Regions from separate parts of the Paenibacillus sp. FSL R5-0914 genome, predicted to be linked through region 3. Evidence: riboswitches for the same ligand, from Rfam matches in the RefSeq annotation. Region 3 holds a riboswitch; each other region holds the start of a gene.
The links. Region 3 has a riboswitch for cobalamin ahead of MKX60_RS00130 (S-layer homology domain-containing protein). Riboswitches for the same ligand answer to the same signal wherever they lie in the genome.
Positions count from the first base shown of each region.

Region 1: another riboswitch for cobalamin. It lies ahead of metE (5-methyltetrahydropteroyltriglutamate--homocysteine S-methyltransferase); the one in region 3 lies ahead of MKX60_RS00130 (S-layer homology domain-containing protein).
Region 2: another riboswitch for cobalamin. It lies ahead of MKX60_RS01530 (anaerobic ribonucleoside triphosphate reductase); the one in region 3 lies ahead of MKX60_RS00130 (S-layer homology domain-containing protein).

Region 1 covers NZ_JBBORH010000001.1:2,757,150-2,762,260, forward strand. The annotation lists gene MKX60_RS12090 (ABC transporter permease) at 1-1,021, shown strand, start outside; gene MKX60_RS12095 (DedA family protein) at 1,039-1,662, shown strand; gene MKX60_RS12100 (undecaprenyl-diphosphate phosphatase) at 1,712-2,572, shown strand; cobalamin riboswitch at 2,733-2,938, shown strand; gene metE (5-methyltetrahydropteroyltriglutamate--homocysteine S-methyltransferase) at 3,072-5,111, shown strand, end outside.
Region 2 covers NZ_JBBORH010000001.1:358,279-363,389, forward strand. The annotation lists gene MKX60_RS01515 (peptidase G2 autoproteolytic cleavage domain-containing protein) at 1-75, shown strand, start outside; tRNA gene MKX60_RS01520 (tRNA-Thr) at 589-660, opposite strand; gene MKX60_RS01525 (MTH1187 family thiamine-binding protein) at 756-1,064, opposite strand; cobalamin riboswitch at 1,439-1,673, shown strand; gene MKX60_RS01530 (anaerobic ribonucleoside triphosphate reductase) at 1,891-3,876, shown strand; gene nrdG (anaerobic ribonucleoside-triphosphate reductase activating protein) at 3,873-4,388, shown strand; gene MKX60_RS01540 (ribonucleoside-diphosphate reductase subunit alpha) at 4,444-5,111, shown strand, end outside.
Region 3 covers NZ_JBBORH010000001.1:34,558-39,668, reverse strand. The annotation lists gene MKX60_RS00140 (cellulase family glycosylhydrolase) at 1-1,343, opposite strand, end outside; gene MKX60_RS00135 (hypothetical protein) at 1,563-2,141, shown strand; cobalamin riboswitch at 2,233-2,433, shown strand; gene MKX60_RS00130 (S-layer homology domain-containing protein) at 2,599-5,111, shown strand, end outside.

The DNA of each region.
Region 1 (5,111 bases), 2.7 Mb from region 3:
ATTGGACTATCCCGCAGCAGTTGGTTATGTAGCCAAAGGCAATCAATTGCAGGATCCTTTTGATCAGCATTTGGACGAAATTAAGGAAGAGCTTACAACGCTCGGTTTACCCTATGAGACACTTAGTATTCCGATTAAATACGCAGAGGTGGAATCTCAGACCGGGCCAGATCGCACGTTAAGGCTTCCCTTGATTGCTTACAGTGATTATAAGCTTGCTCTGCTTCGTGCAGGGTTTACGACGGATGAGCAGCCTCTAAGTAGAGATGAAGGACTGGTGATGATCGGTTCGCAACGAGACCGGAGTCTGCAAGCGGGTAGAGTAAAGCCGGTATATACCTTGAAGCAAGGTCTTTCCATTCGAGAAATGGGTTATACCCAGCATGTTCCGATTGCTGAATATCTATTGCCGGAGCTGGATGGAAGGGATGGGGGAGATTTCAGTGGTGTTGTGATTAGCGATGAGCTTTACAAGGCTATTCATCCCGTACAGACCGATTTGTATACAGGATTTTACATGGATGACTTCCCGCGAACGGTAGGTATAGCTGCGGATCTTGCTCATAAAGGGAAACGATCCTATGAAAATAACTCGCCATACGCGATTGTTGTTAGCGGCACGCTGTTTGAAATACAAAGAACATTGTACAACACGATGCTATTCGCTTCTTTACTGGTGGGTACTGTCTTTTTCATTGCAGCAGGCAGCTTCCTTTACTTCCGGCTGTATACAGATCTAGATCATGATCGTCAGCAATATTCTACATTGTCCAAAATGGGACTTACAGATCAAGAGCTAAACCGAATTGTAACGATACAATTGTCGTTGTTGTTTTTTGTTCCGGTTGGGGTAGCTATTTTGCATAGTGTGTTTGCCTTTATTGCGCTTCAGCGGTTGTTTTACTTATCTATTGCTGTGGAGACCGGGGCGGTTTTATTGGGATATTTGGCTGTCCAGGGACTTTACTTCTTTTTTATTCGCAGCCGTTATTTACGCAACTTGAAGAAGAACTTGATCTGAATAATGGGGGTTACGAAATGCAAGTATGGATTACAGATTTTATGGAGCAGTTTGGTTACTTTGGTATTTTCCTGATGCTCGCTTTTGAAAATATATTTCCACCGATTCCTTCCGAAGTGATCCTTCCTTTTGGCGGATTCATGACAACCACAACGAATTTGACCATTCCTGGTGTAATTATTGCTGCTACGCTTGGCTCACTGCTGGGTGCAGTAATTCTCTATTATATCGGTCGTTTGTTGGATGTAAATCGCTTGGAAAAGATCGTTGAACGCTGGGGCGGCCTACTCCGGATTAGCAAAAAGGACATCCACAAGGCTGACGCTTGGTTTGACAAATATGGCTATTGGACCGTATTATTTTGTCGGATGGTTCCACTAGTGCGTAGTTTGATTTCGATCCCTGCAGGGATGTCGGGCATGAAATTTGGAGTGTTTATGATCTTCACAACGATTGGTACGCTGGGATGGAATCTATTGCTGGTGCTTATTGGTGCGGCATTGGGTGAGTCCTGGGAAGACATCGCCATGTATATGGATATGTACTCCAACGTAGTGTACGTGCTTCTTGCAGGTGGAGTAGTGATCCTTGGGTATTTGTTCTTCCGCAAGCGCAGCCGGAAAATGAACACCGAAGGTTGAGCCGAGAAGGACATATAGATAAAAGTTATGATTAAAAGGAGGAGAACAAATGGAGCTATTAACGATTATTAAAGCTATTATTTTGGGAATTGTTGAAGGATTGACTGAATTTGCTCCGGTATCCTCCACAGGTCATATGATTATTGTTGATGATATGTGGTTAAAATCGACAGAGTTATTTGGGCAATATACGGCCAATACGTTCAAAGTGGTTATACAGCTGGGGTCAATATTAGCAGTTGTAGTTATTTTTAGAAATAGGTTCATTGAATTGCTGGGCTTAAAGCGCTTCAGCCGCAAGCAGTTGGATCCTGTAACCGAGCAACAACCACAGCTTGAAAAAGGCGGCCACCTGAAGCTTACACAGGTGCTTGTAGGTTTAGTGCCAGCAGGCGTGCTGGGGGTTCTGTTTAATGATTATATTGACGAGCATTTATTCTCTACATCCACCGTGTTAATCGGTCTAGTAGTCGGTGCTGTATTAATGATTATTGCGGATCTATTCGGACCAAAGAAGATTCAAACGGAGAGTGTCGATCAGATTACATATAAGCAGGCGCTAGGTGTTGGTCTGGTCCAGTGCTTCTCCTTGTGGCCGGGATTTTCTCGTTCCGGGTCGACGATTTCTGGTGGTGTTCTTCTGGGTATGAGTCATCGCGCTGCTGCTGATTTCACGTTTATTATGGCTGTTCCAATCATGGCAGGCGCCAGTTTACTCTCACTGATGAAGAACTGGCAATATTTCACCATCGATGCCCTGCCGTTCTTCATTGCAGGCTTTATCAGTGCCTTTGTATTTGCACTATTATCGATGCGTTTCTTCTTGAAATTGATCAACCGGATTAAGCTTTTACCATTTGCTATATATCGCATAGTACTTGCTGCAGTAGTATATTTCGTGTTTTTCTAAATCCGTTATAAGGAATCGATATAACAAAAGCCCCCGTAATCTATTGCAGATGACGGGGGCTTTCACGTATGATGACATCAGATTTAAGACACTCACTTTATCCTTATAATTCTCGCATAAACGCTTACCGTCCTTAAAAGGACGCTGAAGGCGTTTTAGCTTGACAATATCGGAGACAGGTGCTTGCCGGAAATTAGTAATTCGGTAGGCTTAATAGGGAAATTCGGTTTGAAGCCGATGCGGTCCCGCCACTGTAACGGAAGAGTCCATAGCAACATATGTCACTGGCAATTTACTACTGCTGGGAAGACTGCTAAGGATGCTGACACCGCTAGCCAGGAGACCTGCCTGTTTCAACAGCACTGCTTCACCTACGGAGGATAGGAAGGTGTTAGACGTTAACCATAGGTATATTATGGGCGTCTTTCCCTTTGACTTTTTTAGGGAAGGGCGCTCTTTTTTAAAGGAATACAAGTGATATCGAGTCCAAAATAAGAAGATGGAGAAGGGGAGCTGCAAAGTGACGAACAAAGTAAAAGTAAGCAATCTTGGCTATCCAAGAATCGGAAAAAACCGCGAGTGGAAGAAAACGTTGGAAGCCTTCTGGGCGGGAAAAATAAATGAGGAAGCGTTCCGTACTGAAATGACAGGAATTCAGCTTCAGCATTTGAAGACTCAGCAGGAGGCAGGAATTGATTTAATTCCGGTAAATGATTTTACGTTCTACGATCATGTGCTAGATACAGCTGTAATGTTCGGGATCGTACCTCCACGTTATGCGTATGATGGTGGCGACATTGGGCTTGATCTTTATTTTGCGATGGCTAGAGGAAATGCTGAGGCTACCGCTTGCGAGATGACTAAATGGTTCAATACGAACTATCATTACATCGTTCCAGAGATCGGTGCACAAACGCCGCGTCTGACCGAGAATAAACCACTGGCAGCTTATCGTTTTGCCAAGTCCCAAGCGGGAATTGAGGGTAAACCTGTGGTTTTAGGCCTTTATACATTCCTTAAGTTGTCAAAAGGTTTTGCATCTGCGGATATTGCGAAGATTGCTGCTCGGTTTCTTCCGGTTTACGTTCAGCTGTTGCAGGAACTGAAGCAAGAAGGAGTAAGCTGGGTACAAATTGATGAGCCAGCGATTGTTACAGGAATAAATGAATCAGAATTATCATTACTTAACTCGATTTACACAGAAATTGCTGAATCCGTGCCTGGATTAAATATTATTCTGCAGACTTACTTTGAAGCTGCTGAACCGCTGGAGGCACTGTTCAAGCTTCCGGTACAAGGTTTAGGTCTTGATTTTGTCCATGATGGCGGGACGAACCTGGCATCGATTGAACGTCTTGGCTGGCCTGAGGATAAGTGGCTGGGAGCGGGTATTATTGACGGACGCAACATCTGGCGCTCGGATCTGGATGCTAAGCTGCAGCTGATCGAGAAGCTGAGTGTACATGTACCGCTTGATCGTCTTATTCTACAGCCTTCTTGCAGTTTGCTGCATGTTCCGGTTACTGTTCAGGGTGAGGTGAAGCTGAAGGCCACCGTCAAGGCTGCTTTAGCTTTTGCTGATGAGAAGCTTAGAGAGCTTGGCCTGCTTGCTGCAGCCTTAGAGGGTACAGCAGAAGCTGCTGCTGCGTTGACAGCCAGTCGCGAAGCCCTTACTGCCTTCCGTGCACTTCCTGAACGCGGTCGTAAGGATGTGGCCGAGCAAGTTCTCGGACTTGCAGATTTACCAGACCAACGTAGCCTACCTTTTGCTGAGCGCCTGAAGGTGCAGCAGGAGAAGTGGCAGCTGCCACTTCTGCCAACGACAACAATCGGAAGCTTTCCACAGACCGTAGAAGTGCGCCAGGCAAGGTTGAAATGGCGTAAAGGCGTATGGAATCAAGAGCGTTACGACGGGTTCGTTCGTGAGCAGATTGCAGATGCAATCACTTTCCAAGAAAAGCTGGGTCTGGATGTACTCGTGCACGGTGAGTTCGAAAGAACCGATATGGTGGAGTTTTTCGGGGAGAAGTTGGATGGTTACTTATTTACTAGTAATGGCTGGGTTCAATCCTACGGATCACGCTGCGTTAAGCCACCAGTTATTTATGCGGATATAGCTTTTATCCAGCCTATGACTGTAAAAGAAAGCGTCTATGCTCAGTCGTTAACTTCCCTTCCTGTTAAAGGTATGTTGACTGGTCCTGTTACGATTCTCAATTGGTCTTTCGTACGTGATGATCTTAGTCGGGAAGCAGTAGCGAATCAAATTGCCTTAGCGCTCCGTCATGAAGTTAAAGCTTTGGAGGATGCAGGCATAGAGATGATTCAAGTAGATGAACCGGCTATCCGTGAAGGACTTCCTTTGAAGGCGGAAGATCATGAGGCATACTTGAATTGGGCGGTGAAGTCGTTCCGTATCGCGACGAATCATGTGAAGGCTACGACACAAATTCATACCCACATGTGCTATAGCGAATTTAATGACATGATAGACTCCATTTCAGCGATGGATGCGGATGTTATCTCTATTGAGACTTCA
Region 2 (5,111 bases), 320 kb from region 3:
GGCTTTAGAGTGATGAAGAGAACTGGCCCCAACCAAGTGCTTATTTTCATAAATGAGGCCTGGAGCAAAAAGTAATCACGTCATTGTCGCGAGAAAGAAGCCTGCTCCATTGATCTTTTGTTTCCCCCTTCGGCATGCGAGAAACTGGCTGTTGCTTGGGGGCCTGAAAGAAGGTAAGAACGGAAAGCTGGACCAAATCACCGGTATGCTCTAGAGTCCAGTGTGTAGAGAGTTTTCAAATGAAGCAGCAATAATCCGCCAAGCTCATGCTCGGCGGATTATTTTATGTATGCTCTAAATTCAAATCTCTGCCGGACGAAAGCGCCGTCTTCAATCTTGATGAAATTCGGCGTGTACCCCTGCACAATGCCGCCGTAATCCATCATATGGCCGATTAAGTCCGGCTCTTCCCTGTACCATACCGAGTCCTTGGATTGGACGAGTGCGTCAGTCAGGAAGTCCGCACCACTCTTCAGAATTTTATACTTATCCCCCAGAAAACTCTTTATTCAAATAAAGGGTAGAACAATTAAAAAAAGCGCGCCCCTCGAAATTCCAAGAATCCGCGCCACGTATGTTTTTTTTGGATGCTGGTGAAGGGAATTGAACCCCCGGCCTACGCATTACGAGTGCGTTGCTCTACCCCTGAGCTACACCAGCTTAAGGCTGATTTTTCTGTCAAACAAAAAATATTATACAACTTTCAGCCAGAAACGCAAGCCTATTTCTCCCTATTTCCCTACTCTCCCAAACTGCTATTCCACCTGTAGTTTACGCTCCACAGACTCCAGCTTTCCACGGCTAGTGGAGGGTTTATCGCGGCGGTCGTCTATTTTAAGTGAGGTAGAGACACGCTCTGCACCTGCGGCAAAAGGAGACTCGTGCAGCGCTTCGACTGCAGCAAAAATACGCTGAAGAGGCCCTTCGATGATTGTACCCATGGATGTAAGCTCATAAGTAATCCCTTCTACCGTCTTCAGCACTCGCTGCATATCCGCAACATAGCTGCTAAGGCTCGTACTACCTGTTCCAATCGGAATAACGGTTACTTCAGCAATAGGCATGAGAATACCTCCTCGGAATTTTAAAGTATGTGTCTCCTTCTATTGTAACAACTCCACCGCTCTCCCACAAATGATCTCATCTTTATTATGCCCCTTCTTCTTTCCCCAAAATTCTCCGAAATATGACTTTCGCCACAAGTATTTTTTCTAACATGAATTCTAGGGTCATCTGCACTACATTTATGGACTCTTTGTGGCATCTTTTCGGACAATTTATGAATCATTTTTTATATGCCTGTGGATCAATTGTGGATTACTTATGGACAGCCTGTGGATCATTTGTGGAGTACTTTTGAAGAACCCGCTCCCCGCGCGGGTTTTCTAAAAAACTGTTTACAAACACAACATCTTGGGTTATTTTTATCTAACGACAACAAAATATAGTGGAGACAGGCGCTTTGATCCTTTATCGGAATTAGAGCTTAATAGGGAAGTACGGTGAAAATCCGCTGCGGTCCCGCCACTGTAACCGGATGCCCCTTACAAGCTTTTAGAAGCTTAAGATGGGCAGATCTCCTGGCAGAAGCCACTGAGGGGTAAGAGCCCCCTTGGGAAGGCGCTGAGAGGTCCTACGGAAGCCAGGAGACCTGCCTGTTTCGACGACACCAACTATGAGTGCCTGCGAGGAACAGGAACGGTGTCCGCATGCGGTCATCTTCTTAGAGGCCACTACAAATATCTGTGTGGATATTTACATAACGCATCGGGCATTTTCTGCCATCCTCGCTAGAGGATGCTTTTTTTATGAGATCACAATGAATATACGGCCGCTTTTGCGGCCCCACTTCTTAATGATAGGACGATAGACTGAGAGGAGAGCTATACAATGACGTTGTTGGAGAGACAATTTAACGGTACAACAAATGCACGAGAAGTTCTTTTAGAAGAGCTCATTGATTTAGGACGCGATATTATCGACAGCCGGGATTTGGACTTGCTGCGCGAGAATGCCAATTTGAACGGAGAGAGTTTCTCCGGTAAAATGAGCAAGTTCGGCAGTGAATATTCAAAATGGTACGCCCGCAACTTTACGATGCCACCGCAGCTAGTGCAAGCCATTGATGACAATGTCGTCTATGTGCATGATCTGGATCAATACGCAATCGGAACGACTAACTGCATTTTTATCCCGTTTGATAAGCTTCTCCGCGAAGGCTTCAACACCGGCAACGGCAGTGTTCGTCCTCCGAACTCCATAATGACAGCTATGTCACTGGTAGCAATTATTTTTCAATCCCAGCAAAATGCTCAATATGGCGGCGTATCCGCCAATAAGCTCGACTATGATCTAGCACCTTATGTAACCAAATCCTTCGCTAAGCTGTTCCGCAAGGGTCTGGATTATTTTGATGAGGGACAAGCTAATGATTCTTTGGGCGAGATTACAATGAGTCGGACCGATCTGGCGGAGTTATATCCAAAAGCGTTTCGTTTTGCACTAAAGGAAACCGAAATCGAAACCCTGCAAGCGGCTGAAAGTATGGTACATAATCTCAACACCATGTCCAGCCGATCCGGTGGGCAAATTCCGTTTACCAGCATCAATTATGGTACTTGTACTTCACCAGAAGGTCAGCTTGTGATCAGCTCCCTGCTAACAGCAACGATGAACGGACTTGGCAGCGGAGAAACACCTGTGTTCCCGATTCAAATCTTCAAATGCAAGCAAGGAGTCAATCAACAGCAAGGTGATCCTAACTATGAATTGTTCCTAAAAGCGGCGGAATGTTCTGCACGCAGACTATATCCGAACTTCGCTAATCTGGACGCTCCGCTCAACTTGCAGTATTATGATCCAAGTGATCCTGATACGGAATTTGCTACAATGGGCTGCCGCACCCGAGTGCTCGGTGACCGTTTTGGGCGTAATCATTGCTCCGGGAAGGGCAACCTTTCCTTTAATACACTGAATCTGGTTCGTCTCGGTCTGGCACACGGCACAGTAACAGGCCGACGTACCGTCGCAGACGAAGCTGGCTTCTATGAGGATCTAAATCACTATATGGATATTGCGCTGGAAGGACTTCTTCATCGGTTCCACATCCAAAGCGCGCAAAAAGCTAAAGCATCCGATTTCATGATGCGAGAAGGCGTCTGGGAAGGCGGCGAAAATCTCGCTCCTGAAGACTCTGTAGGCGAACTACTTAAGCATGGTAGTCTGTCGCTTGGCTTCATCGGTATCGCGGAATGCATGAAAGCCATGTACGGCAAACACCATGGCGAGGATATGGAAGCCCATGCCAAGGCTGTGGCTATCGTGCGTCACATGCGGGAGTATTGCGACCTTAAAAGTGAGGAACTTAATCTCAACATTACCTTGTTCGCAACACCAGCAGAGGGCCTGTCCGGCAAATTCACCAAGATTGATCGCAAGGTACTGGGTTCTATTCCGGGCGTAACTGACCGTGAGTATTATACGAACTCTTTCCACATCCCTGTATACTACGATCTAGGTGCTGCTCAGAAGATCAGCTTGGAAGCTCCTTTCCATGAATACTGCAATGCCGGGGCTATTTCTTATGTCGAATTAAATGGCAATGCCCGCAGCAATCCATCTGCTTTTATCAAAATCATTAAATATGCACTAGAACAACAGGTCAGCTACTTCAGCATTAACCATCCGATTGACCGCTGCTCCAGCTGCGGATACGAAGGCGTAATTGGGACAAACTGTCCTTCCTGCAACGCACATGAGAATGACGTGCACATCCGTCGTTTGCGCAGAGTTACAGGTTATTTAACTGGCGACTATCAGACCCGCTTCAATGCCGCCAAACAAGCCGAAGTACGGGATCGCGTTAAGCATCTATGAATATTTGCGGATACTATCCGGAGTCGATTAACGAGGGAGAGGGCATGCGGGCCGTCCTCTTCATCAGCGGCTGCCGTCATCGTTGCCCGGGATGCTTTAATCCCGAGACATGGAACTTTAAATATGGAGAAGTCTTCACCTTAGAACGTCAACATGAAATCATTGCAGAAATCGCCGCTAACCCTTTGCTGGATGGTCTAACACTGGCAGGCGGCGATCCTTTTTTCTCGGCAGAAGAGGTACTTGGGTTCATTCATGAGCTTCGCGCCGTGCTCCCTGGCTTCCCCATCTGGATTTACAGTGGTTATACGTATGAGGAACTAACCGCCCTTCCCGGTTCGCCGGAGTGGAATCTACTTACACAGTGTCAGGTATTAATAGATGGACGTTTTATAGAAGAATTGAAAGATACTACACTTCCTTACCGAGGAAGCTCTAACCAACGCATAATCGACATTCCGGCCAGTACGAACGGCTCGGAGGTCTTTCTGTGGCAGCCTACTGCGCTATAATATATCAATTTTTGATATTCAAAATTAACCCAAAATAAGAAGGGATGAAATAACCATGCCACAATTCGTAGTAAAACCAGATAATCGCCAACTGGCTTTTGATGAGAAGCGCCTTTCCGTATACGCCGACCGTATCTTAGAAGGTCTTGATCAACTAAATAAAGAAACATTGCTGCGGGGAGTAATTTCCAAACTGCGTCGTGACTCCGTAAGCGGAGAAGAAATTAGCAATGCCTTCACCATGAGTGCTCTAGAGCTTGTAACGAAAGAAGAGCCTACTTGGAAGTTTGCAGCTGCCCGTGCCCTTCTGACTACCCTTTATAAAAAAGCAGCCGTTCATCGCCGCTATAAAGCTTATCCAGAAGAGCCTTACGGTGAGCTGTACCCGCTAATTACGGATCTCGTAAAAAAAGGAATCTATCGTGAAGAGCTTCTAAGTCATTACACCAAAGAACAAATTATCGAACTAGGTGGGTGTATCGATTATACACGCGATCTTTTGTTTGACTATATCGGTCTGCTTACGCTATCCGACCGTTATTTGGCGCATGATTTTGACGGCCGTGTAATGGAGCTTCCGCAAGAACGTTACATGATTATCGCCATGTACCTCATGCACCGTGAGCCAGCTGAGAAACGTCTTGAGCTTGTAAAAGAAGCTTACTGGGCTATGAGCAACATCTACATGACAGCTGCTACCCCTACAATGTCCAATGCCGGCAA
Region 3 (5,111 bases):
GCATTTTCACCGTATTTTTGGGAAGCTGTGAGTTTTTTGAGTTGGCTGGCTTTGAGTGTGAGCTCCTCGCCATTCAAGGTGTAATCTTTTCCCTTTGTTAGATACTTCCCATTTGCACTAATCGTGGTTAGCTTATTGCCGTTTAGGTTCAGCTTCACCTTGGTGTCTTTGATCGCTGCACCTTTTTTTAGATAGACCAGATCGCTTTCAGTGCTGGAGGAACGTTCCTTCAGACCAGACATTAATACACCCTGCAGCTCATAATCGGACCACTTATACGTTTTGCGGTTGAAATGCTGCCCATTATCCCAGAACATGGAGGTCATTTTCTTTTCTTTTAAATAATAGGTAAGGTACTCGAAGAATTTCAGCTTCTCGCCTTGTTCAATCACACCTGTATCTTTATCGAATCCTAGCAGTCCAAACTCACCAACGATAACAGGGATTCCTTTGGCTACGAATGTGTTGTAAACGTTATCAAAAGTTTGGATGATATCGTTTTTTGTATCTTTTTCAAACGTGGTGTAACCAGCGATATTCACACTGAACGGCCAGAAGCCATAGTAGTGAACGGTCGCAATTATGTTCGGATCGTTAAGAGCTGTAATCGTCTTGTAGAGCTGATCCATTCTAGGTTGGGTAGGAGAAGTCTCTAATGAAGGTAGCACTAGCGGACGGACATCATTTTTTCCACCTGAGTTTCGAACGATCTGATGGAAGGAATTGTTGAGCTCTGCAAGCATCTGTTCCATCTTCGCTTCATCCGTACTTCCGCCATCTGTGAAACGAGGTTCATTAATGCTTTCGAACATCAGCTTATCGGATTTATCCTTGAAGCGGTCCGCAATTTGAGTCCATGCTGCATTATAACGCACCAGCGTCTCATCATGCTTCTCTTCCATATGACTTACCCATAACCAGGAGTCGTGATGGACATTGATCATTACATATAACTTGGCGTCTAGCGCCCAGCCTACAACTTCTTCGACACGGTCGAGGTAAGCTTGATCAATGGTGTAGTTCGGTGCTTCACCTATGTGTGAATCCCAAGTGATAGGAATACGGATACTTTTGTAGCCTTGTGCGGCGATTTTCTTAATCAGTTCTTGGGTCACACGCGGATTGCCCCAGGAGGTTTCATCCTCACCTGTAGCATCTAGAGTATTGCCAAGGTTCCATCCGGGCTGCATATCGTCTACATAGGATTGGACCTTACTCTTTGGTGCTGCCTTAGCTTGTTGCTCGTCCTTAGTGGCAGCGGCGGCAATGGATGAGAACAAAGAGAGCAGAAGAGCGGTGACAAGGGTCAATGATAAGAATGATTTCTGGATTCGAGTAGTCATTGAATTCTCCTTTGTAAGATCATTTTTGAGGATGCTTAAACCTGACCTTCCTTGGTACTTTGGTGCTTAGATGAACACGTACACCTCCATGAATTCGTTGTAAACGCTTACCAAATACCCTAACATAGAATAATTTCAACGAGTACCTTACTAATTTGTGGTAAATTCATATATGAATTAGTGATTTGCAGTGATTCCAAAGTTATGGAGGGCAATCCAGTGAGCAGATTTCATTACATAGGCTCGGCTACAGAGCTTCCGTTAGGAGAAAGAGGCAGTTTACCGTCAGCAAAGACATATAATGAAGTGAAAAATTCCCCGGAGTATAAGAAACAAAGAGAGGCTCTGCGCCTGCAAGGTATAATTCCTTTGGATGACATCGCAGATCTATCTCATTTAAGAGATGAGGACTGTCTTGTATACGACTCGGAAGAAGATGCAGCGGGTATTTTTATAGAGGAACTTGGGTATTGGAACGATGAGATTCGCAAGCATTTTCGGAGTCCGTATGTGTACCGGATTTCACCGAATTGGGGCGGCTTCTCTGTATCCCCTAAGCTAAAAGATACTTTACCGGGATCGTATAACGCCTCACTCAAGTGTTGTCGGGAGTTATTTAGGCTTATGACAGATTATGGGGTATCTGGTGCCGAGTTTGAGCTTTATACATGCTGGGCTGAGGAAGAAGGGCTCCCACGTAATAAAAAGTATGATCGAATCTTTGATTTGGCCTCTTTGTCACTGGAGGATGGTTTTGAGTTGAGAGAAAAAGAGTATATTGTGGTTAAAATGATTTGATATTCAATAGGATTATCGCTAACTACTCGTTATACAAAAATCAAATATTGCATGACAAAAGCAACTATATTAGATATGATGAAGCATGGAAAAATTAATATTAGCAATAGGTGCCAATTATGAATGTTTCGGAAATACAATCATAGATTGGTTAAATGGAAAGCGGGTGTGAATCCCGCGCGGTCCCGCCGCTGTGAAAGAGGAGTCCTTGCAAGGTACCACTGGGAAACTGGGAAGGTAGCAAGGGTGATGATACTTGAGCCAGAATATCTGCCTATTTCTGATACACCGTTAAACTCTACGAGCGATAGAGAGGTGTTTGATATAGTATATGCCTGCTATTGTTGCGGTTCACTATCTTAAACCTCTTGACGTTATGTTGAGTGGTTTTTTTGTAGTGCTATGAAAGTTTATTCTGTTTTTTAACATAGGAAGAGAAGGGAAGGGTTATGGAAACATGAAGAAAAATAAGTTTTTAGCTTGGTTACTTATTGTAGCAGTATTTATCACGACGTTCTCTACAAGTGTAATCCCGGCTCATGCGAATGAAGCAAGCTCTACACTTAAAGGGTATGTAACTGTATCCGTAGAGAAGTTCACATTGGGTCAAGGGTATATTAAGGAACCTATTAAAGTTCCATTCTACGAAGGGGACAATGGCGCATCACTAATAACACGTGCGCTAGGAGAAGGTAATTATAGAAACTTTGGAAGTATAGCTAGTAGTTTTTATTTATCTGAAGTTAAAGATAGTGGCAGAAGTGAAGTCAATATACCGCAATATATTTTAGATATGATTTCAGCCGATGGGAATACAGTCGGAAATAAAGCAGACCAAGAGTGGCTAAGTCAGTTTGACTACACTCACATGTCGGGTTGGATGTATGCCGTAAATAATGAGTTTCCTCCGTTCGGGATGTCTGATTATCACCCTCAAGACGGTGACATCATCCGAACACAGTTCACCACTTATGGCTATAGTTCTGATCTTGGTGGTTGGGGAGAACCTCCATTTCCATTTGCCAATAAGGATGCTTTAACTGCGGAAATCGCAGAAATTAACAGTGACCCGAATAAAGAAAGTATTTTGGACAGAGCAGTAGTACAAAAGGCAGTTTACCAAGCCTATTCCGTGCTCGAAAATATGGAAAGCTCTCAAGTAAGTGTAGATCATGCGCTTGTCGGGCTTACCAATTCTTTGGATATAGAGCCACCTGTTATTACTGTAAGTGGTATTCAGGATAAACAGGAAGTATCCGATAAAGAATTAAGTTTCAGAGTAGCTGTCACAGACAATATATTTAAAGATATCATGCCAGCAGTAAAACTTAATGGAGTCGTTCTATCTGCTACTAATGGTGAGTACAAAGCATCTCTAAGCCCAGGTAGTAATGTAATCACTGTAACGGCAGTAGACGGAGCAGAAAATAGAGTAGAGAAAACATATCAAATTACCTACAAGCTGAATGCTACCACTGGCGCAAAGGAACAGTTAGATAAAAGCTTGGCCTATATTTTAAAAACGGTAAAGAATCCGTCATTTGGTACTGGCAGTGGGGAATGGTCGATCTTATCTTTAGCACGTGCCAACTACGAAGTACCAAGTGGTTATTATGATCTCTATTACAACAACGTAGCTAAGAAAGTAACAGAATTAATGAAGGATGGAAAACTCGATGCTATTAAAAGCACAGAGCATTCCAGAGCGATTCTAGGACTTACCTCGATCGGGAAGGATATCACGAATGTTGCGGGTAATAATCTAATCAATGCACTCGCTGATTATCAATATGTTCAGAAGCAAGGGATTAATGGTCCCATATTTGCACTGATTGCCTTAGATAGTCGTACGTACGAGATCCCCGTTCTATTCCCTGAGCCTGATAAAGATGGGGTAATATATCAGACTACAAGAGAGAATTTGATTAAGTATATTTTAGATAAAGAAATCAAAAAAGGTACAGCGGACGCCGGAGGTTGGGCATTAGGCCCAGCAAAAGCTGATACCGATATTACTGCGATGGCTATGCAAGCTCTTGCGCCTTATTATGCAACTAATCCAAATGTAAAAGCTGCCGTGGATCGGGCAATTGCATGGTTATCGAGTACGCAAAATGCTCAAGGTGGATATACAAGCTGGGGAAGCACAAGCAGTGAGAGCATCGCACAGGTTATTGTGGCTTTAACTGGCGTAGGCGTAGATCCGCACAGTGACATTAAATTTGTAAAAGAAGGAAATTCGCTTATAGACGCGCTACTTACCTTTGCTGGACCGGATGGTGGATTTAAGCATACTCTCACCGGAAAAGTAGATGGAATGGCAACGGATCAAGGTACGTATGCACTTGTTGCTTATGATCGTCTGATTAATCATAAGAACCGTCTGTATGATATGAATGATGAAAAGCCGGGACCTGAACAACCAGAAGATCCAGAAGAGATAGAAGTACAGATCCCATCAGGAGATAAACCAGAAATTAAAATTCCAGAGGGCGATAATTATGATTACATCATTCCGATACGCCCCGAAGATAGCAACAAAGAAATCACAGTGGAAATCCCAGAGTATAAGCAATCCACAGTAAGTGTTGATTTACCTAGTAATAGTAATCTGCCCAAATTAGAGGTTACCAAAGGTGACGTATCTGTAGTCATCCCTAAGGGCACACAAGTTACAGATGGAGATTCTTCTAAGGTTGAATTGATTTCACCTACAACGGGTACAGAATCTGCGCTAAAAGATAGTTTGAATCAGATTATTCCCGGGGACAAGAAGCTTGATAACATCGTTCAAGCGTTTTCCATGGGTGGCAGCGCAAGAGTAGTATTCAGTCAATTTATTACGTTAACCTTTAAGGACCTTAAGGGAAAAGATGCAGCCTATATTCAAGAAGGCACACCTCATGCGATTCAAAAATTTACAAGTGACGACTTAGGCTTAGCAAGCGGCAAGGCTGAGTACGCCTATGA